DNA from 4 places in the Paenibacillus sp. FSL H7-0714 genome. Region 1 is predicted to be linked to each of the others. Evidence: riboswitches for the same ligand, from Rfam matches in the RefSeq annotation. Region 1 holds a riboswitch; each other region holds the start of a gene.
The links. A riboswitch is a leader RNA that binds a small molecule or an ion and turns the genes downstream of it on or off. The one in region 1 is predicted to bind cyclic di-GMP.
Positions count from the first base shown of each region.

Region 2: another riboswitch for cyclic di-GMP. It lies ahead of NST34_RS10225 (DUF6612 family protein); the one in region 1 lies ahead of NST34_RS03210 (transglutaminase-like domain-containing protein).
Region 3: another riboswitch for cyclic di-GMP. It lies ahead of NST34_RS22490 (thiamine pyrophosphate-binding protein); the one in region 1 lies ahead of NST34_RS03210 (transglutaminase-like domain-containing protein).
Region 4: another riboswitch for cyclic di-GMP. It lies ahead of NST34_RS04785 (glycosyl hydrolase); the one in region 1 lies ahead of NST34_RS03210 (transglutaminase-like domain-containing protein).

Region 1 covers NZ_JBBOPT010000001.1:711,877-717,094, forward strand. The annotation lists gene NST34_RS03190 (phospholipid carrier-dependent glycosyltransferase) at 1-454, shown strand, start outside; gene NST34_RS03195 (glycosyltransferase family 2 protein) at 555-1,535, shown strand; gene NST34_RS03200 (GtrA family protein) at 1,525-1,929, shown strand; gene NST34_RS03205 (class D sortase) at 1,964-2,614, shown strand; cyclic di-GMP riboswitch class I at 2,739-2,819, shown strand; cyclic di-GMP riboswitch class I at 2,928-3,008, shown strand; gene NST34_RS03210 (transglutaminase-like domain-containing protein) at 3,022-3,831, shown strand; rRNA gene NST34_RS03215 (16S ribosomal RNA) at 4,203-5,218, shown strand, end outside.
Region 2 covers NZ_JBBOPT010000001.1:2,352,025-2,357,242, reverse strand. The annotation lists gene NST34_RS10230 (CapA family protein) at 110-1,126, shown strand; gene NST34_RS10225 (DUF6612 family protein) at 1,208-2,056, opposite strand; cyclic di-GMP riboswitch class I at 2,174-2,265, opposite strand; gene NST34_RS10220 (RNA polymerase sigma factor) at 2,470-2,988, shown strand; gene NST34_RS10215 (DUF4179 domain-containing protein) at 2,972-4,585, shown strand; gene NST34_RS10210 (Cof-type HAD-IIB family hydrolase) at 4,739-5,218, opposite strand, start outside.
Region 3 covers NZ_JBBOPT010000001.1:5,018,646-5,023,863, forward strand. The annotation lists gene NST34_RS22480 (helix-turn-helix transcriptional regulator) at 78-1,034, shown strand; gene NST34_RS22485 (methyl-accepting chemotaxis protein) at 1,157-2,407, shown strand; cyclic di-GMP riboswitch class I at 2,599-2,694, shown strand; gene NST34_RS22490 (thiamine pyrophosphate-binding protein) at 2,813-4,456, shown strand; gene NST34_RS22495 (carboxymuconolactone decarboxylase family protein) at 4,467-4,835, shown strand; gene NST34_RS22500 (hypothetical protein) at 4,874-5,218, shown strand, end outside.
Region 4 covers NZ_JBBOPT010000001.1:1,085,158-1,090,375, reverse strand. The annotation lists gene NST34_RS04790 (glycosyl hydrolase) at 1-704, opposite strand, end outside; gene NST34_RS04785 (glycosyl hydrolase) at 858-2,408, opposite strand; cyclic di-GMP riboswitch class I at 2,421-2,500, opposite strand; gene NST34_RS04780 (sugar phosphate nucleotidyltransferase) at 2,637-4,010, opposite strand; gene NST34_RS04775 (UDP-glucose dehydrogenase family protein) at 4,734-5,218, opposite strand, start outside.

The DNA of each region.
Region 1 (5,218 bases):
GCCGTTTATGAAGAGACCCGTCTGGTTCTTCAGTGGCAGTGAGGGATTGCCGCAAGGTCAGGTCAGCAGTATAGTGACTATGGGGAATCCGCTTATCTGGTGGACGGGGATTTTCGCAATGCTGGCAACACTGTGGATTACACTGAAACGCAAAGATAAGACCCTTTATATGATCTGGATCGCCTTTTTCTCACAATATGTTCCGTGGATGCTTGTCCCAAGGGAAACCTTTATCTACCATTATTTTGCTATGGTGCCTTTTATGATTCTTGGTATTGTATATATAATGAAGTTGCTAGATAGCAAATATCCTGAGGCTCGTTATGTTAGTTGTGTCTATGTGGCTGTTGCTTTACTGCTCTTTGTCGCGTTCTACCCTGTCCTGTCAGGGATGCAGATAAGCGGAGATTATGTGAAGAATATGCTGCGTTGGTTCCCATCTTGGGTTTTCTAAGATTTTTTTAAAATATCTATAACAATAAGTTTATGCTTACAGCGTTATTATGAAGTACAGAAAGATGTAACGCTCCATAAAGCTTTTAGGAGGAATAAAGGTGAAAGCCAGATATAGTGTAATTGTACCCATGTTCAATGAGGAGCAAGTAATTAGCGTTACTTACGAACGTTTGAAAAAAGTAATGGACGAATGCGGCGATACTTATGAGCTAGTCTTCGTTAATGACGGAAGTCGTGATCGTTCGGCCCAGATGATTCGGGAGATCAGTGATCGGGATGAATGCGTCAAGCTAATTGACTTCTCGCGTAATTTCGGACATCAGGTAGCGATTACAGCTGGCATGGACTATGCCGAAGGTCAAGCGGTTGTTGTTATTGATGCTGACCTTCAAGATCCACCGGAGGTCATTTTGCAAATGATCGAGAAGTGGAAAGAGGGCTATGACGTTGTGTATGCGAAGCGGCTGAAGCGCCGTGGAGAAACGATGTTCAAAAAGGTAACGGCCAAGATCTTTTATCGATTGCTCAGCAGCATGACAAGTGTAGACATTCCCACGGACACAGGTGATTTTCGTCTTATTGATCGTAAGGTATGTGATGTCTTGCGAGGTCTCAAGGAAAAAAACCGGTATGTCAGAGGTTTAGTGAGCTGGGTCGGCTTCAAGCAGACGATGGTGGAATATGAGCGGGAAGAACGATTTGCAGGAGAAACTAAGTATCCTCTTAAGAAAATGATTCGTTTTGCGCTGGATGGGATCACTTCCTTTTCGCATAAGCCACTTAAGATTGCTACGTATGTCGGATTCTTTCTTTCCTTCTCGAGCTTTCTCTATTTATTCTTCGTATTGTTTCAAAGAATCTTTTTCACCTCATGGACGGTTCCAGGTTGGGCTTCCATTGTAGGGGTCAATTTGCTCTTTAACGGTATCGTTCTGATGCTGTTAGGTGTAATCGGTGAGTATATTGGACGGATTTATGACGAGTCTAAGGATAGACCGTTGTATATTGTCAGTGAGACCATAGGATATCGTAACGAAGAAGAAGTGGATCGCCGGAAGGATTACAAAGATGTCAGATAAGAACTTTCGGACTGCTTTCATACAGTTTCTCAAATTTAATGCTGTAGGTCTGGTAAATACCCTCATTGATTTCGTAATCTTTACATTACTGAACTCACTTGGGATGGTATATGCGTTGGCACAGGTTATTTCTTATAGTGCAGGGACAGCGAATAGCTTTATTTTGAATAAAAAAGTAACCTTCAAGGATCGTGACCGTGGCAATAAAGAGGGTTTTGATAAGACGCAGTTGCTGAAGTTTATCGTACTGAATCTGGTAGTACTCGGAATATCGCTGTTGCTAATGCATCTGTTGACTGACAAACTAGGCATTCAAGTGTTGATCTCTAAGGTATTAGTAACGTTTGTGACGGTGATTATTAACTTCTTCGGAAGTCGTAAATGGGTATTCTAAAGTTCAGTAGAACCAATCTACGGAGGTGAAAATCATGCGTAAATTCTCGTATGTGCTCATACTGGCGGGGATCCTTATCATGCTCTATCCAAAAGCTAACGAATGGTATAACGACTGGCAGCAGGATAAGCTATTAGAATCGGCTGAACTGAGCACCAGTGAAAGTACTCCACCACCTGATCTGAAGAGCAGATATGCCGAGGTCACTCAGCTACTAGCGGAGGAATCAGCTTTAGATGCACAAGCACAGCCGCAAGAAACAGAAAAGCCGGAACCGGAAATTGAAGTGGGTGGCAAAGTTATCGCATTAATTGAGATTGATAAGATCGATCTGAAGCTGCCTGTATTAGAAGGGGCTACTAAAGCGAATATGAAGCATGCCGCGGCCCATATGAAAGAAACAACTCCAATAGGAGAAATAGGGAACGCCGCAATAGCTGCACATAGAGCTAGAACTACGGGCAGATTGTTTAACAGATTGAATGAGGTTGTGATTGGGGATACGATTACGGTGAAGACTAGCGATCAGACTTATAATTACGAGGTTTATGATATTTCTGTTGTACTTCCTAGTGATGTGTCTGTTCTAGACGGGAATAACAAAGATAAAATTCTTACTCTAATTACGTGTGACCCACTAGTAGATCCTACACATCGTTTGATTGTTCATGCCAAACTTTCCTAATCGTTGACGAGAAATAACAAGAGAATTCAAATACAGAGAAATAACTATAAAATAATAGTAAATCTAGCAATTTTGTTCTTGTTTACGAGGATAAATATGGTAGTATAAGACTATAAAAGCTAAACACGATAAACGGCAAACCTATCGAAAGGTAGGGACGCAAAGCTAAAGGGCCTTCCCGTAAGGATGGCAGCCAGTTACCGAATGAAGAGGCTTTTTTTGTTTTTATAAAATATATAAGAATCTTAGATTCATATTTCTACTTGGACTGATTCTGTTAATTTGTCTAGTGAAATTAGAACAGATAGAGCTTATACGATAACGGCAAACCTATCGAAAGGTAGGGACGCAAAGCTAAAGGGCCTTCCCGAAAGGATGGCAGCCAGCTACCGAAAGGGGTTTTATCCGTGAAAAAGGTTTATTTTATGATGGTGGCGCTATTCGTACTGATTACTGCGGTTCCGGTAAGCGCAGCTCAAGCCGCAAGTGTAGATGCAAGCTGGTTGATTACATCGAAAGTGGCTCAAGGTGTTATTGGAATTAACTATGATATTCCGAAAGATAAAAGAATCAAACTCATGATCACTAAAGACAACAGCAGCTATACATATAACTTATATGCTTCTGGACAAGCTGAGGACTTCCCTTTACAACAAGGTAATGGTACTTATAAGGTTTCTGTTCTTGAGAACACAACCGGCAATAAATACAAAGCGTTATATTCCGAAGTAGTAGACGTAACCATGAGTGACTCGAATTCCGTATATTTGGGCTCCGTACAGAATGTGAAATGGAGTCCTTCTGATAAAGCGATCCTTAAGGCAAAAGAGCTTACAAAAGGCAAAACAACAGATGAAGAGAAAGTTAAGGCAATCTATAACTATGTAGTTGCTAATGTACAATACGATTATTCTCTTGCTAATAACGTAACAACAGATTACATTCCGAACATTAACAACACTTTGAATACTAAAAAAGGAATCTGCTATGACTATGCTTCTCTTTTTGCCGCAATGCTGCGTAGTGTAGATGTGCCTGCTAAATTGGTGATGGGGAATACTAGCTACGTTACGCAATACCATGCATGGAATGAAGTGTTGATGGATGGGAAATGGGTTACTATTGATACAACGGTAGATGCATCGTCAGCGAAGAGTAAGAAGAATACGGATTTTATTAAGGCTTCAAGTAAGTATACTGCAGCAAAATACTATTAATTTGCATCGCTAGATTCATAACTCTATTAAATAAACAACCAGCTTAATTATTAAGCTAGTTGTTTATTTTTCTATTAGGGGTTGCTTTTCTATGAATAGATAGGTTATTATAGTTAAGCGTTGTTAGACAGCGTACAGGCAATGTTTGAGAGAGTTATATAAACGGCTTTCGAAAAATAAAGCTTGCATTACTGAGAACAACATGATATATTATAAGAGTTGCTGCTGAGACATTAAACGGCGCCAACGAGAACTTGATCTTTGAAAACTGAACAACGAGTGAGTAGGAAATCACGAAAGTGAAATCCAAAATTAGAGAATTAATTTTCTCGTCAGATGTTTCAAAATGAGCATATCGCTCTTTTCAATACTAATTGGAGAGTTTGATCCTGGCTCAGGACGAACGCTGGCGGCGTGCCTAATACATGCAAGTCGAGCGGAGTTATTTTGAAAGCTTGCTTTCAAAATGATTTAGCGGCGGACGGGTGAGTAACACGTAGGCAACCTGCCCCTTAGACTGGGATAACTACCGGAAACGGTAGCTAATACCGGATAATTTCTTTTTTCTCCTGAAGAAAGAATGAAAGACGGAGCAATCTGTCACTGAGGGATGGGCCTGCGGCGCATTAGCTAGTTGGTGGGGTAACGGCCCACCAAGGCGACGATGCGTAGCCGACCTGAGAGGGTGAACGGCCACACTGGGACTGAGACACGGCCCAGACTCCTACGGGAGGCAGCAGTAGGGAATCTTCCGCAATGGACGAAAGTCTGACGGAGCAACGCCGCGTGAGTGATGAAGGTTTTCGGATCGTAAAGCTCTGTTGCCAGGGAAGAACGTCCGGTAGAGTAACTGCTATCGGAGTGACGGTACCTGAGAAGAAAGCCCCGGCTAACTACGTGCCAGCAGCCGCGGTAATACGTAGGGGGCAAGCGTTGTCCGGAATTATTGGGCGTAAAGCGCGCGCAGGCGGTCATTTAAGTCTGGTGTTTAAACCTTGGGCTCAACCTGAGGTCGCACTGGAAACTGGGTGACTTGAGTACAGAAGAGGAAAGTGGAATTCCACGTGTAGCGGTGAAATGCGTAGATATGTGGAGGAACACCAGTGGCGAAGGCGACTTTCTGGGCTGTAACTGACGCTGAGGCGCGAAAGCGTGGGGAGCAAACAGGATTAGATACCCTGGTAGTCCACGCCGTAAACGATGAGTGCTAGGTGTTAGGGGTTTCGATACCCTTGGTGCCGAAGTTAACACAGTAAGCACTCCGCCTGGGGAGTACGGTCGCAAGACTGAAACTCAAAGGAATTGACGGGGACCCGCACAAGCAGTGGAGTATGTGGTTTAATTCGAAGCAACGCGAAGAACCTTACCAGGTCTTGACATCCCTCTG
Region 2 (5,218 bases), 1.6 Mb from region 1:
CATTTTAAATAAAAAGCCACACAAATGTTTGCACTTCGCCTTAAAGAAAGAATAACCCATAACAACTTTATGCCATATCCTAATGAAAATAATAAAAAGGTGGATATCCATGACTGAAATACAAATAGCTGCTGTGGGAGATCTAATGGTCAAACGTTATATTATTTCGGATGCTAAACAGCCTGATGGAACCTATTCGTTCAGCCCCCTGTTTGCAAAAGTAGCTCCTTATCTGAAACAGGCTGATTTGACGATTGGCAATCTCGAAACCACCTTTGCTGGAAGTGGCCCCGAATGCCGGAAAAGCCCACGATCAGGCGGTCCGATATTCAAATGTCCAGACGAACTGGCCCCTGCACTTAAGGAAGCCGGATTCGACGTATTAGTAACGGCCAACAATCATTGCATGGATTATGGTGCCCCGGGTCTGGTTCGGACGTTACGAGTTCTGGACCGTAATGGAATCGACCACACGGGAACAGCTAAATCATTAGAAGAATCCAAGAGAACGCTTATTAAAAACGTCAAAGGAATTACGATTGGCATCCTCTCCTACACAGCAGGAACCAACCGAATTCCTATACCAGTGAGTAAGCCATGGCTGGTTAACCGGATATCTACGCCCAAGATCATTCGGGAGATTCGAGATTTAAAAAAGAAAGTCGATCTAGTCTTGCTTTATCTGCATTTCGGAAGCGAATATCGTTACACTCCAAACAAGAGGCAAAAAGAGCTGGTCAATCTCTTCTTTAAAAATGGCGCCGACATCATACTGGGGTCTCACCCACATGTTCTTCAACCGTTAGCGCTTCGTGGAAAAAAACAATTCGTTATTTACTCATTGGGGAATTTTGTTTCTACTAAATTAATGAATATTCCTTATACACAAAGCGGTATCATACTTACGCTTAAAATAAAGAAGGATGAAAAAGGAAACACGAGTATAACTAACGTAGGTTACATCCCGACTTGTGTAGATCGAAGAATAAAAAGCGGCAGGAAAATTACAGAGATCATCCCCATCCGCGACGCATTAAAGAGAAGCGCCACCGACATAAAAACAGAGCGGCGAAATCTCATGAATCGAATGTTGAAACATACGACAACAATCTTAAAGAAGGAATAGAAACGTTATTAAAATAGAGAATACAGCAAAAAGCGCTGTTCTACAGAACAGCGCTTTTTGCTCAATATGAAATCGACCTTATTATTCTAGTTCGGCCGGTTTTACAATGGTTGTACCTTTGTTATTCTTGGAATATTTAGCTTCGATTTTCGTGTTGTATGTATCTTTTTCTCCGTCACTTGTCAGTACATAACTCAGATCGACTGTCAGCTTTTCCGTTTGCCAGGTCTTAGTATTGACGAATAATTTCCAAGTTACGCTTTTAGGTTGAACAGTCTCTCCATCCCAGAGGTTCTCCTGGTCATAGAGTTTGATTATTCCCTTAGCTGCTGTCGGATCAGTTACCGTGAACTGCAGGACAGTCTGTGCGCCAGCAGTGCTGACTTTCATAGATTTTTTATAATTTTTAACCGAATCAAGCATGGAAACAGGATCGTATTGACCTTTGGAGTAAAAAGAATCCCACTCCATCTTCTCCAGTGCAATCCAATACTGTGCATCGGGATCGATTGGCTCGCCGTCATCGTCGTAACCTTCATCTTCAGATTCATCGATCAGTTCACTTCCGTCTACAAGATAGTAAAACTCCTTGTCATTGGCATATAGACTGTACGATGTTTCTAAAAGACTACTATCAACGGTGCCAGCTGCAGCAAAATTCGGCAGTCGATTAATATCCAGCTTCAGTGTGTTAGTGTTGCTGATACGTACCCCACCGCTCTGAATATCCTGTTTTTTGATCACATCTAAGTGAAAATTCTTTATTGCTTTAGAGGCCGCCGTTACTTTGCTAATCATTTGATCCGCGGTTACTGCTGTTGTGGTAGCTGCAGACACGACTTCAGGATTAGACATCCATCCGATCGTTCCGGACAGCAATAAAGCACCTACTGCCAAACTAGTGCCTATTGTTTTGAAAAAACTGTTCATGTACTTCCCCTTTCGGCCCCTTGCGATAATGTAACGCCGTATAGGTCGAAATAATAAAAGAGCTCAAAATAGACTACATATTCTTAGAGCTATCCTTTATGCTTCATAAGACATCCCTATGGCGGCCTGGCGATCATTTCCTTCTGTAGAAAGGCTTTAGACCCATGGCTTTGTGTCATCATCTTTCGATGATTTTACCTTTAACGCGGACATTCAATTAGTTTTAATTAGCTTACGGACGCATGTCCCACCGCTAATTTTATCATGGTTATAATTACCTGTAAACGACTTATCTTCCATTCAAATTCGCTATGATGCTCAGAAGAAATACTTCACTCAAAATGAAAAATGAACGATTACATACGCTTATAAGTCTTATTAATGAGAACAGCAAAGACAGGGGGTGCAGCAAAATGTGTGACCGAGAAATTTTCGAGCTCTATAAAGAACAAGTATATTATTTTTGTTACTACTTAATGAAAAATCAGGCAGATGCAGAGGATATTTGCCAAGAGGTATTTGTAAAGGTTATCTTAGCGGATAAGTCTAAGGTAAGAAACTTGAAATCTTGGATTTTACGAATTGCTTCGAATGAGTGCCACAGTGTGATTAAAAGGCGTAAGACGGGGTGGATGAAAGAAGTACGTAATTATTTACTATCCAGGTCTGAGGAATCAAACCCTGTAGAAAAACGGTTGGATCGACAGGAAACTAAAAAAGAATTACAAGGGTTATACAGTCAGCTTCCCGACAAAATCAGAATGGTAGTAGTCCTTCGTTTTATAAACGAATTGACTGTACCCGAGATCTCTAAAGTTATGAGCATACCCGAAGGAACTGTAAAATCCAGACTGAACAAGGGACTTAAAATACTAAATAGAATGGGTGGAACTCAACTAAAGGAGCTGAGTAGTAATGAATCTGTATATTGAAAAAGATAGACATATTCCCCGACCGGATTATGATTTGATGTGGACTACCATTGAACAAGAAGCATATAAACGTCAAAGAAATCTGAATGCCTCCCAGAATACTCCTAGGCCTAATAAAAAGGTTGTTCCTATCAGCATCGTCTTCTCTTGCCTCTTACTTGTCGCCATTCCTGTATTCGCTAGTATGACGATTAATTGGGATAAAATTGGTGGGCGAAGTGTGAGCAATGCATTAAATAACGGCATCGGTCAACAGTATAATCTTCAAGCTTCCAGTTCAGGAGTAACAATGAATTTGAACGGTGTTGTAACTGACGGAGAAAAAATGAAAATGCTGTTATCACTTGATACTAAATCTGATCTATCCCAATATACTGGATTTGCTACAGAGGAAAACACCATGACTAGTGAATCCGGTGCCAAGGCAAAGGTATACGGTTATTTAGAATACGATCCTGAAAGCCAGAAACTCATTGGAGTATATGAGACACCTGATACATTAAAGGATGATAAAAAGGACTACAAGTTTGAAGCACGGAATCTCATTTTTTACCGTAATCAGAATATTCCCTTACAATCTAATCATCAAGCAGGGGATACAATCGATACTGGAGTTAAGCAATATCCAAGCATTCAAATCGAATCCGTTCGACATGTTTCCAATCAAACCATTATCCGTTACAAAGTCGCTGCATCACCATCTGACTTAGGACGGGGTAACCCACATTTGGTAGTTAGTACTGCAGGTCAAGAGAATGAGGCAATTCCAACCATCATGCCTAACGAAGGATCGGATTTATTTATTGAACAGGTTTTCAATATAACTGAATCAGATTGGAAGGAAGCTAGTCTTCATTTTAGTTACATTGAAGAAGCGAAACGTATTTCAGGTACATGGAAGTTCGATTTTAAAGCAGATGGACAAAAAGCAAGTGAGGCGATTTACACTAAGAAACTGTATAACAGTCCTGAATTTCAAGAAAAGACCGGTATAACCTTAGATCAGCTAGTGGTTACCCCTTTGGATATCCAAATTCTAATAGATGAAAATGATTCGCTTAAAAAAGGAATTGTCCACTATAATACCGCTCAGTTGGTTATAGGTGATAAAACAATCACTGGGGGTTGGAATTTGAAAGGAGATCATTCCGAAAGCTACCAGCATTTATTTCAATTTGAATCTCCGGAATGGTATAACAACTGGTCCGATGTTCCAATGAAACTTATATTAAAGGATGCTGTCATTGAGAAACGTGATACCAGTAAGAATTGGATCACAATAAACAAACCTAAAGAAGAAAAACAGTTCACTTCACTTGATGTCGATGGATTAGACATTGAATTCACGTACTATACTGAAGGCGAAAATTTGATTGTTGAATCATCATCCAAATCTCCTCACTTCAAAAGCGTTAACCAAACTACGTTACGGATTAATGGCAAAGAAGTGGTGCCTGAAATTACACCTAAGGGCATGATATCTACAGGAACTAATATTGATAGCTACAAAGATATTCCTTTCGACGAAAAAATCGAACTGAACCCTGGTATCTATAAATATAGCGCTCCTAGCCGGAACGAGGAAATTAAACTTTAATACAGGAAGTTAATCTATTGTCCCGCCCTTTTTAGTTAATCCTAAGGGCGGGTTATTTTTTGGATAGAATCAATTCTGTTATGTATCTCTTTTATTTCCTTCATAACAAAAAAAGCATAGAACGGACTCAAGTCCGCCTTATGCTTTCCATTATTAGGATAAACAATATTTAACGAGCGCATCACGCACACCATGCTCATTGTTCGAACCCGTAACAGCATTCGCTGCCGCTTTTACCTCTACAGGAGAATTATCCATCGCCACGCCCATCCCCGCATAGGTAAGCATAGAAATATCATTAAAATAATTACCGATTGAGAGGACTTCTTCTTGCGGAATTCCCAACTTCACAGCGAGATTTCTTAATGCGTTTCCCTTAGAAGATTCGGGATGCATCAAATCAACGAAAAATTCACCACTCCGCAAAATATTGTACTCAGGAGCCCAAGTACGCCATTTACGTTCAGCTTCGTCAAGGATTTCTGGCTGTGTAAATACAGTAAACTTAACAACCGGTTCACGGAAATCTTCCCATGCGGGCAGCGTCGCTGGCACAATACGGAAGTGCTCATACATATAATTAGCTTCTTTAGTCAGATTCTCTACATTATCAACATACATATCAAAAGCAGT
Region 3 (5,218 bases), 4.3 Mb from region 1:
ATATATAATATAATCATAATTTAGAAATGATTAATGGTGATCGTCTAATCAATAATTCGAGGAGGTACAATAGCCTAATGAGAGCCGACCGTTTGTTATCAATATTACTTCTGTTGCAAAATCGTGGAAAAATGACTTCTAGAGAATTGGCCCAAACACTCGAGGTATCAGAACGAACTGTGTTTCGTGATATGGAAGCATTAAGTGCTGCAGGAATACCCATTTTAGCTGAACGTGGTCGTGAAGGAGGCTGGATGCTAACTGAAGGGTACCGAACCTCCCTAACGGGAATGAAGCCACAAGAGATTGGTTCACTGCTTCTGTCCGCTGACGCATCTATAATGAAGGATCTGGGGATACAAGACGACTACTCTTCCGCTCTTCTCAAACTAGAGGCTGCATCCTCACATCGACTTAGTAACCCAGCAAATTACCTAAGCGAGCGTATTCATATTGATGGCGCCAGTTGGCATCCTTCGGATGAGACTTATCCGTTCCTTTCTGTACTGCAGAGAGCACTTTGGGAGGACCGTAAAGTAAAAATCACTTATCTCCGGAGCAACGAGACAACGGTCCGTTTCATTGAACCTCTTGGGTTAGTTGCAAAACGCGGAGTATGGTATGTCGTAGCCAAAAGCAAAGATGAACTACGAACCTTTCGTGTGTCCAGATTAGTTAACGTTGAGGAGACACATGAGTGGTTTAAAAGACCTGATGACTTTGATTTAAAACAGTACTGGGAAGAGTCCACCACGGCCTTTAAAGCAGCACTGCCAAAGTATCAAGTAAAGCTAAGGGTTAGAACATCTGTCTTAAAAGAATTACAGCGAGAAAGATTCGTCACTGTCCAATTGATAGAGCCAACAAGCAATGCAGAGTGGGTGAACGTAGATGCCGAATTTAATACGATCGAGTCGGCCTGCCGGATAATCCTTTCTTTTAGTCCCTCGGTTATTGTACTTTCACCGCAAGAACTTTTAGAGATGGTAAAGTCTGCTATCGCAAGAATTTCCGCTATTTATGAGGATTTTTGACACGAAATCTAAAGAACTACTCCGAAAAGAAGATTTATGTCAGTTCTTACTATAGACCAATCACCTTTAAATCCCATATAATAACACCAATACATAATATTAATAAGGAGGACATTATACCAATGAACTGGATGCATAAACTTCCGTTAAAACAAAGAATTGTTGCCGGATGTTACCTCGTTGCCGCACTATTTGCCATCCCTGTTTTAGTTACTTTTATGATCTTAGGCAACATTATTTTGGGTATTGTTCTAATCGTTGTTCTTGCTGCTCTAACCTTCCCAGTGGCCCGCTTTATCGAGAGAACGCTTACATCTTCTTTTGATGACATCGCGAATGTATCTCATAGTATTTCAAAAGGGGATTTTACTAGTAGAGCCGATGAGAACGGGTCTATGGGGGACGTAAGTCGTTCCTTTAATACTATGATTGACAAGCTCAAGAAGATTTTGACAGAAGCATCACAAATCACTCGTCAAGTTATGGATGCAAGCCGTGGAATCGAAGATAAGAATCAGAATTTGAAAATTGTCATGGCACAGGTAGCCTCTTCGTCTAACGAGCTAGCTCTTGGTGCAAATGAAATATCTACGGATATCGCTGAAATGACAGAATCCATTAAAGATATTGAGAATAAAGTATCCAATTATACGAACTCAACGAAAGAAATGAACAGACGTTCAATACATACATTAGAACTAGTTGAACAAGGACGGCAGTCCGTTGATACTCAAGCTGAAGGCATGCGCAAAAACATCCAGGCTACTCAAAAAGTAGCTGATACTATCGAAGCCCTGTCTCATAATGCTCGCGGAATTACGATGATTACAAAAACCATCACAGAGATCGCTGAGCAGACCAACCTCTTATCGCTGAATGCCTCCATCGAAGCAGCACGCGCCGGAGAGCATGGTCGAGGATTTGCTGTAGTCGCACAGGAGGTTCGTAAACTTGCCGAAGAATCAACGGCTTCAACGAAGGAAGTCTTTGGCTTAGTTCGGAGCATCGAAACTGATATCAAACAAGCGATCGACAATATCGCTATCAACGAAGAAGTCGTACAGGTACAGAATGAGATGATCACTCAATCTGCTCATATCTTTGCTCAAATTGTGCAAAGTGTGCAGTATATTACCGAGCAAATCTCTTCCTTCTCTGCTGAAAGTGATCTGATGTTGGAAAGTGCCTTGAAAATCTCAAGTGCAATAGAGAATATCTCTGCAATCACACAGCAAACCGCTGCCGGCACCGAGGAAGTATCCGCCGCTATGAATGAACAAATTAATGCCCTGCAGTCTGTTGCTGAAGAAACTGAGAAAATGACACAGGCTGTGTTTAATCTACAGAAGACTATCCATATTTTCAAGTTTTAAGTCACTTGCAAAAATATATAAACAAGTCCAAAAACTCCTCCTAAGTTTTGACTTAGGGGGAGTTTTTTTATATCTATTATTTCATAGGTTGGACAAGACTTTCGTCAAAATTCGAGTTAATTTGCGAAAATATATTGACAAAGGTACTCTAGGAATATATTGTAAAGGAAAATTCTTCTTATAAATTTTAAAATTAATATTGGCAAAATCTTCGAAAGAGGATGACGCAAAACCATGGATCTACAGCCTCATTTTTAATCAGAGGCCATGACTGCCAGGTTGCAGAAAACCAAGACGACTGAACAATTGTTCAGTCTCTATGGCGATTTATGCCACCAACCTGTGCCCTAATTCAGAGCACAGGTTTTCTAATGTTTGATTTTAAAATAACAATCAACTTGTGAGGTGTATTTTTTGAAGACAGTCGCAGATTACATGTCGGAAGCACTACGGAACCTAGGTGTTACCCATTCCTTTGGTATTATTGGGAAATCCATTTGTCCTATTGTTCTTAAAATGGTAGATTACGGTATTGAATTTATTCCTGGGAGACATGAGTCCAGTTCCGGCTTCGAAGCAGCCGGGTATGCGCTTAAAACTGGAAAACTAGGTGTAGCTTTTGGTACTTCAGGTCCTGGTGGAACAAACCTATTAACTGCAGCAGCACATGCTAAGGCTAACAACCTACCTGTCCTATTTATTACTGGCCATCAATCTATTAAAGAGCTTGGAATTCCCCAATGTCAGGACTCTACTTCTTTTCTAGCTGATTTAGCTGATATGTTTAGACCTGCCACCTTATATAGCAAGCTTATTGAACGTGGAGATCACTTTAACACAATCTTTAATCATGCCATATCCATTGCTTTGAGCGGTAATCGTGGTCCAGTTCACCTTTGTATTCCCTTTGATGTACAAACGGAATTGCTAGAGGAATGTAATATTGTAATCCCTGAACGCGAATCACTGGTTAGCCATGCTAATATCGACCGTGTACTTGATGCTATAAATAACTCTAAGAATCCAATAATTATCGCGGGTAAAGGCGTTAACCGCTCAGGAGCACATAGTGAGCTAATTCAATTAGCGGAAACATTTAATATTCCTGTAGTTACATCTCCAGGTGGTAAAGGGGCTATAGCTTGGGATCATCCACTCTATCACGGTCCAATTGGAGTAGGCGGTTGTACCCATGGGGATGACTTGCTGAATCAAAGTGATCTATTTATCGTTCTCGGGTCACGTTTAAGTGATATGACTATTTGTAATCTTAAAAGGGAAAATCATCCTGCAACATTAATTCAGTTTGATAGCGATCCGACTTTTGTCGGAAAAATATTGTTCTCTAAAACGATTCCAGTGACTGGAGATCTACGGGACAATCTAGTTTACTATCTCAATAATATTGACACGAACAACATCACAAAACGCGAAGCACCGACAAATTCCGATTATACCGAAGAGCCTCCGATTTTACCAAACCTTTCACTTGCATCGGTCTTGAGTACGATGAGTGATTTGATTCCTTATAACAGCACAGTCTTTGTTGATGATGGAAGTCACGGTTTCCATGCTGCGAAATGGTACAAGGTTAAGAAACCGGGCAGTTTTGTTTTCGATGCTTACTTTGCTTGTATGGGTAATTCCATCGGAATGGCGATTGGTGCAAAGGTTGCTGCTCCAGAAGAAACGATCTTCTGCATTACAGGAGATGGCTGCTTTATGATGCTAGGCGCAGAGATTAACGCTGCTGTCTGCAAGGATATTCCTGTCATATTCATTGTTGTGAATAATAAACAGCTAGATATGGCTCTAAAAGGTATGGAAAAAACTACAGGACGTATTGACGGAACTATCTACGAAGTCCCTATGGATGCTGTGAAATTCGCAGAATCACTAGGCGCTAAGGGTTACAAATGTGAGACAGCGGAGGAGTTCGAAACAGCCATCAAGGATGCTGTTGCCATCAACCGTGTTGCCGTCATTGAACTGCTAACAGACCGTGATGAGGTCCCTCCGACTGCTCACCGTACTTTGAACCTAAATTAGGAGGTCACTTATGAAAGACAATGTAAACAGTGGTCTGAACCACTTCACGAATCTCTCTGGAGACTACGGAGCTAAAGCACTGGCTCCGATTAAAGAACATTTCCCCGATTTGGCTGAATTTATTATGGGGAATGCCTACGGCGATATTTTTCAACGCAACACAATCGAAGCTGACTGGAAGGAAATCGCAGTTATCTCTGCCCTGATTTCGATGGGTCAGTTTGATCAATTGGGTGTTCATTATGTCATGGCTCTTCGTGTGGGAGTTACTGTAGAACAACTCAAAGGTATTCTATTACACTTAGTACCCGCTATAGGGGCACCTAGAATCATCACCGCTTTTAATATTCTTCTCGAAACGATTGAAGAAATAAAGTAACTATTTTCAGTAAAATTAAAATATCGGGAGATGTTAACGTGGGACAGTTTATTTTAAAGACAGACACTACTAAAAAAGTAATCAATATTGAGCTGGAAGGAACATTTTCTGAAGAAGATGGTCTGAAATCTATCCAAGCTTATCAACAAACTATTAATCCTATCACTCCAGCTGACTATGAATTACAAATCGACTGCAGAAAGCTAAACGTAACTGCACCTGATGTTGTGCCTCTTTTGGAAGGTTGCTTCGTAATGTTTAAGAATGATGGATTTGTAAAAGTAAATCTAACCCTTGAGAATAACCCAATTCTTAAAATGCAGCTTGCTCGTCTGGGTCGTAAAGCAGGACTAGATAACATCGAGATCATTTCCACCGTTACA
Region 4 (5,218 bases), 370 kb from region 1:
TGATGTGTATTTACAAAACGATCATAGACAATATTCCAAAGCGCTGAAAAATTGTCCTTTTTCCCCCACCAAAACCAACCGCCGTTCATTTCATGGTAAGGTCGCCATAAGACTGGAACTCCGGCATCACGCAGCTGTCCCAAATAGCCAGCGATCTCGTCTAGATCAGAGATTAGACTCTTATACTGAGCCGTCCCAGGCGTAACATAAGCATTAAACTTCTCTTGACTGAGACTTCTGTTTACATTGGACCATTCCGGAGAAGTCCCCGGCAAACTCTGATGGAATGTCATGGCTACAATGCCACCCTCTTGATACCACTCAATTGCACTGTCTATAACAGCTTGTCGCTGTTCTGCGATCGTCCCTTTGGGTTGATTATTAATTGCCCCCAATTCATAACCATGTAGAACGGCATTTTGTCCCGATGTATTCTTCAGCTTATGAACCAGTTCATCTGGACTTTCTAGATAATCATGCTGGCCAGACAGGATTCCTTTGCCACGTAGATTCACCAAATTACTCAGCAGTTGCTTGGCTTCTTCAGAAGCTGATGGATTGCTTGGTATAGCCGGAGGAAGAGCGGAAGAAACACTCATAGCCTTCGGAAGACTCTTAACCTCTCCCCAAGGCAGCAAGGAAAAAATAATAAACACCGGTAATATAGTAAACAACAATCTGTTTTGCTTATAATATTTACGCAAATAAATCCTCCTTTCGGTAGCTGTACTGCCTCCACAGGTGCTAAATAAACATACCTGTTATCGGACAATCGTCTTCTGACCTAATGAGGACTATAGCTTAGTAGCTCTGCAATAACGCAGAGCCACTAAGGATCGACCTTTAATTTTCATCAATCAGGAGACATCCGGAAGATAAAGTGCACTTGCTGGAACTGTCTCTTTAGCTTGACTAGCACTTTCCCACATCAAGCGGACTCTCGCATCGCCTTCATTTTCGTAATACTCCACCTTGATATCATATAGCTGGCCAGCCTTCAGCGTTATATTACCCTTACGCTCAGTACCACTTTGCTTAGTCCAACTATCAATCACGGATTGCCCATTCACCCACACACGGATGCCATCATCTGAGGTAGTGTAAAATGTATATTGCTCATCATATAATGGCTTAATTTTACCGCTCCAACGTATGGAGAAACGATCAATCCCGAGGGCGGCTTCCGGCGATCCTTGCCGCCAATTGAAATCGATAATTGCATCAGTTCTAGTAAGAGCTGCTGTTCCCGATAGCTGTATGTTGTTGTAATATTCTCCTGCAAGCCCCTTCGCAAGAGGAATGGCTGCCTCACCCTCTTCTTCGGGAGGTGCCGGCGCTGGTGCAGCGCTAGGTGTCGGTGCCAGACCAGTATTTAATTTATCTCTGGTCAGGGTATAGTTGCTATTCATAAATGTTTTAATTGTATCTGCACTGTTATTCTCGTAAAGCATTTTTCCCCAGCTCATCATATACGTCCATTTACTTTGTGATTGCTGAAGCTTCTCCAGATTAGGCATTTCACCATTCTCCCCGATCGCAATCGGTTTGCCTGCGGCTAGACTCAACAAGCTGTCATAGTATTTTTGCTGGTAATCATTTTCGTATATATCTGCTGCCAGAATATCTACTTTATCAGCACCTGGATAAGTTAGCGCATAAGGATCTGACCAAACATTGGGAGCATTCGGACTCCATACCCATAACAAATTATTTAATTTATGAACGTTAACAAAACGGTCATACATAATATTCCAAAGTTTAGAAAAGTTATTTTTCTTCCCCCACCAGAACCAGTTCCCGTTCATTTCATGATAGGGTCTCCAAAGCACCGGAACATTGGCATCGCGCAAGCTTTTTAGGGGGACTGCCACCTTATCAATTTCAGCGATCAGATTGTTATATTGCTTGGTACCCGGTGTAACGTAACTATCGAACTCATTCTGACTAAGTGTTTTTTTTACATTATCCCAGTCATAAGAGGTGCCCGGCAGGTTAGCATGAAAAGTCATAGCTACGATCCCGCCCGCTTTATTCCAGTTGATGGCGCTGTTCACCACATTTTGACGCTGCCAGGCCATCGTTCCTTCTGACTGACCGCTGATCGCGCCCAGTTCATAACCGTGAAGAGCGGCATATTGTCCGCTGGTTCCCTTCAGCATATTGTTAATTTCATCTGGACTTTCTAAATAGTCATGTTGACCAGCAATAATACCTTTTCCTGAGATCGAGTAAAAATAGTTAAGCAGCTTTACGGCTTCAGGTGAGGCTCCTGGGGTAACTGGCGTTCCAGAATTTGAAGCAGCTATGACAACAGACGGCGAAATTCCAACAGTAAGCGGAAGTGCAGTCAGAAACAAGACGAGTGACAGAAATGCGCCAAATAATCGATACGTACGGTAAGCTTTCAAAATAATCTCCCTTTCGGTAGCCAGGCTGCCACTCTTTCGAAGGCCCTATAGCTTTGCGTCCCTACCTTTCGATAGGTTTGCCTTTTCAATTTAAGAGAAATAATCTCTCTTACCGTAAGTATCGACGACAATTAATGATATATTTAGTGTTTTTATGACTTTTTTTGATAATTGAGTCAATTTACCTGTTTCAAGAAATTTTGGATTGGTTAAATAGATAGGTTAGACCTATGAAATGAATTGTTGTAGTTCTATATCATTCCAGTCTAAAGTAATACGAATGTTATCTTCTTCTACTAATTCAGAACCCGTCTGTACCTCTATAAACTCGACATCCGTCAAAGCAAGGATCGCGTGCTTCGTTCCTTCCGGTATACGTACCACGTCCCCAGCCTTCACATTATGTTTTTTCTCATTCAGCACAATACTTGCTTCGCCGCTGACGATTGTCCAAATTTCACTACGCTTGCGATGTAATTGATAGCTGATATTATTCCCCTCGGATATAAAAATCCGTTTGGTCAGCACTTCATTGCCTTCATCATATTTCACATAATCAATAACTTTGTAATGGCCCCAGCGGCGTTCCTCGTACATCGGTCTTTGTTCAAAGGTCTTCAGCACTTCTTTAATCCGTGGGCTCTCAGCTTTATGGGTAACTAGAATCCCATCCGGGCTAGCCGCAATGATCAGATCCTTCGCACCAATTACCGTAATCGGAATATCCAGCTCATTAATCAAGCAAGTCCCCTCAGAATCCGCCGTTACAAAACCTTTTCCTACATGCTTGCTGCTCATTTCCTCTGTCAGCGTATTCCACGTTCCAAGATCCTTCCAGAATCCATCATACGGCTGTACTACAATATGTTCTTCTTTCTCTACCACTTCATAATCAAAGCTGATGGAAGACAATAGCTTATACTGCTTCTGCAATTCTTCATATCCTAAAGGCAACCCTTTACGCTGCAAAATATCTAACAAGTACCCTAAGCGGAAGGCAAACACTCCACAATTCCACAATGCATTTTGCTCGATGAGCTGTTCTGCTTGTATACGGTCTGGTTTCTCTTGAAAGTGACTCACCTTCATAAAACCATTTCCCCCCGCCTCTTCGGTGGTAGGAATAATATATCCGTATTTCTCTGAGGCATGTTCAGGAACAACACCCATTAGTGCCAAATTTGCTCCACTTTCCAGCATGGTCCCCTCAAGCATAGCTATGGTATCGAAAAAGGATGCTTCTACATAAGGGTCAACAGGCAATATTGCTACCGTCTCCGCTGGAGAAACACCTGCCACTGAATAAAGATAGGTAGCTGTTAAGGCGATAGCCGGAAAAGTATCCCGACGCTCCGGTTCAACGATAATCGGCACATGACTTCCCAGTTGGCTTTGTATCATTTCTACTTGGCCGCGGCCGGTAGCCAGATAAGATGATTCTGCCATCCCCGCTTCCTCCAGCTGTCTCCAGACACGTTGTACCATGGATTCTGGTTCACCTTGAGGGCTTTCAAGTACCTTTAGAAATTGCTTTGAACGTGAGTCGTTGGACAACGGCCATAACCGTTTACCTGAACCGCCTGATAGAAGTACCATTTTCATAGAATGAACCCTCCTTAATATATGGAAATGAGCATAATTGAATTGTTATCAAAACGTATAGCTTCCGCTTAGCCTTAGTTCGAGCGGATGCATTTTTAAAAAAATTTATTAGGTATGAACCACTCCAAGGGATTTTGGACTTCCGATCGCTGTTATCCTCAGATTTCCTGATTTGAACCGCCGCCAGCGGTAGAAATCCGAGGATAGCATATGCTTTCGAAGCTAGCTTTCCTACGGAAATCTTTCGGGCGAACACTCCGTTTCTACAGTTCCAAATTCCCTTTCCGTTCTTTACCTAACCAACTTCCTCTAAATGCTTGAACCGTACTGCACCGGGCTGTACCAGCCGGAAGGCAGCACGTTTTTCTAAAGATTTGCTTCTGCTCCTATGGAGGCAGCAGCCAACGCAAGTACTACTACAACAACAAGGTTATCTGCTACTGCGATAAACAATCAGAGTACTCTAACTTTATAAATTGCTTAAAACTTATGATAAGGGAACGGAGTGACGGAGGGGAATTTTGGAACTGTAGGAGCGATAGCGTCCGCCTAAAAGCTTTCCGTAGGAAAGCTCACTTCGTAAGCATAAGCTTTTCCGGATTTCATCCGCTATTAAGCGATATAAATCAAGAAATCTGGAAACAAGAGCGGCTGGAAGTCCAAACATTCACCGCAGTTGCGACTGACACTTAACACAAAAATCTCAAGTTCAATATATATAGATTAAACCGCTCCAGCCACACTAGCAGAATAACCGCTCAATCCACCCATCTGCGGGCGGCCGACAGAATGATAAACGAGGCCGGTACCCTCGATTTGCTCCTTGGAATACACGTTGCGTCCATCGATCAGCACCCCATTACGCATGCTTTTCGCCAGCTGATGCAGATCAATCTCCTTGAGTAGGCTCCAATCGGTCAAGAGGCATACGGCATCGCTGCCCTCAGCCGCTTCCTCAGGCAGATTGCACCAGCGAAGCTGCGGATGATCGTATTGCAGCCTGAAATTTGTAGCTGCAATTGGATCATATAGTTTGACTGTTGCCCCCTCAGCCACCAGTGCCTCAACAATCTCTCTGGCTGGAGCTTCGCGGACATCATCAGTATTAGGCTTAAAGGCAAGCCCCCATATCCCAATCGTCGCACCGCGCAGGCTGCCAAGTGATTCATGCAGCTTGGAGATGATCATAAACCGTTGTCCCTTGTTCA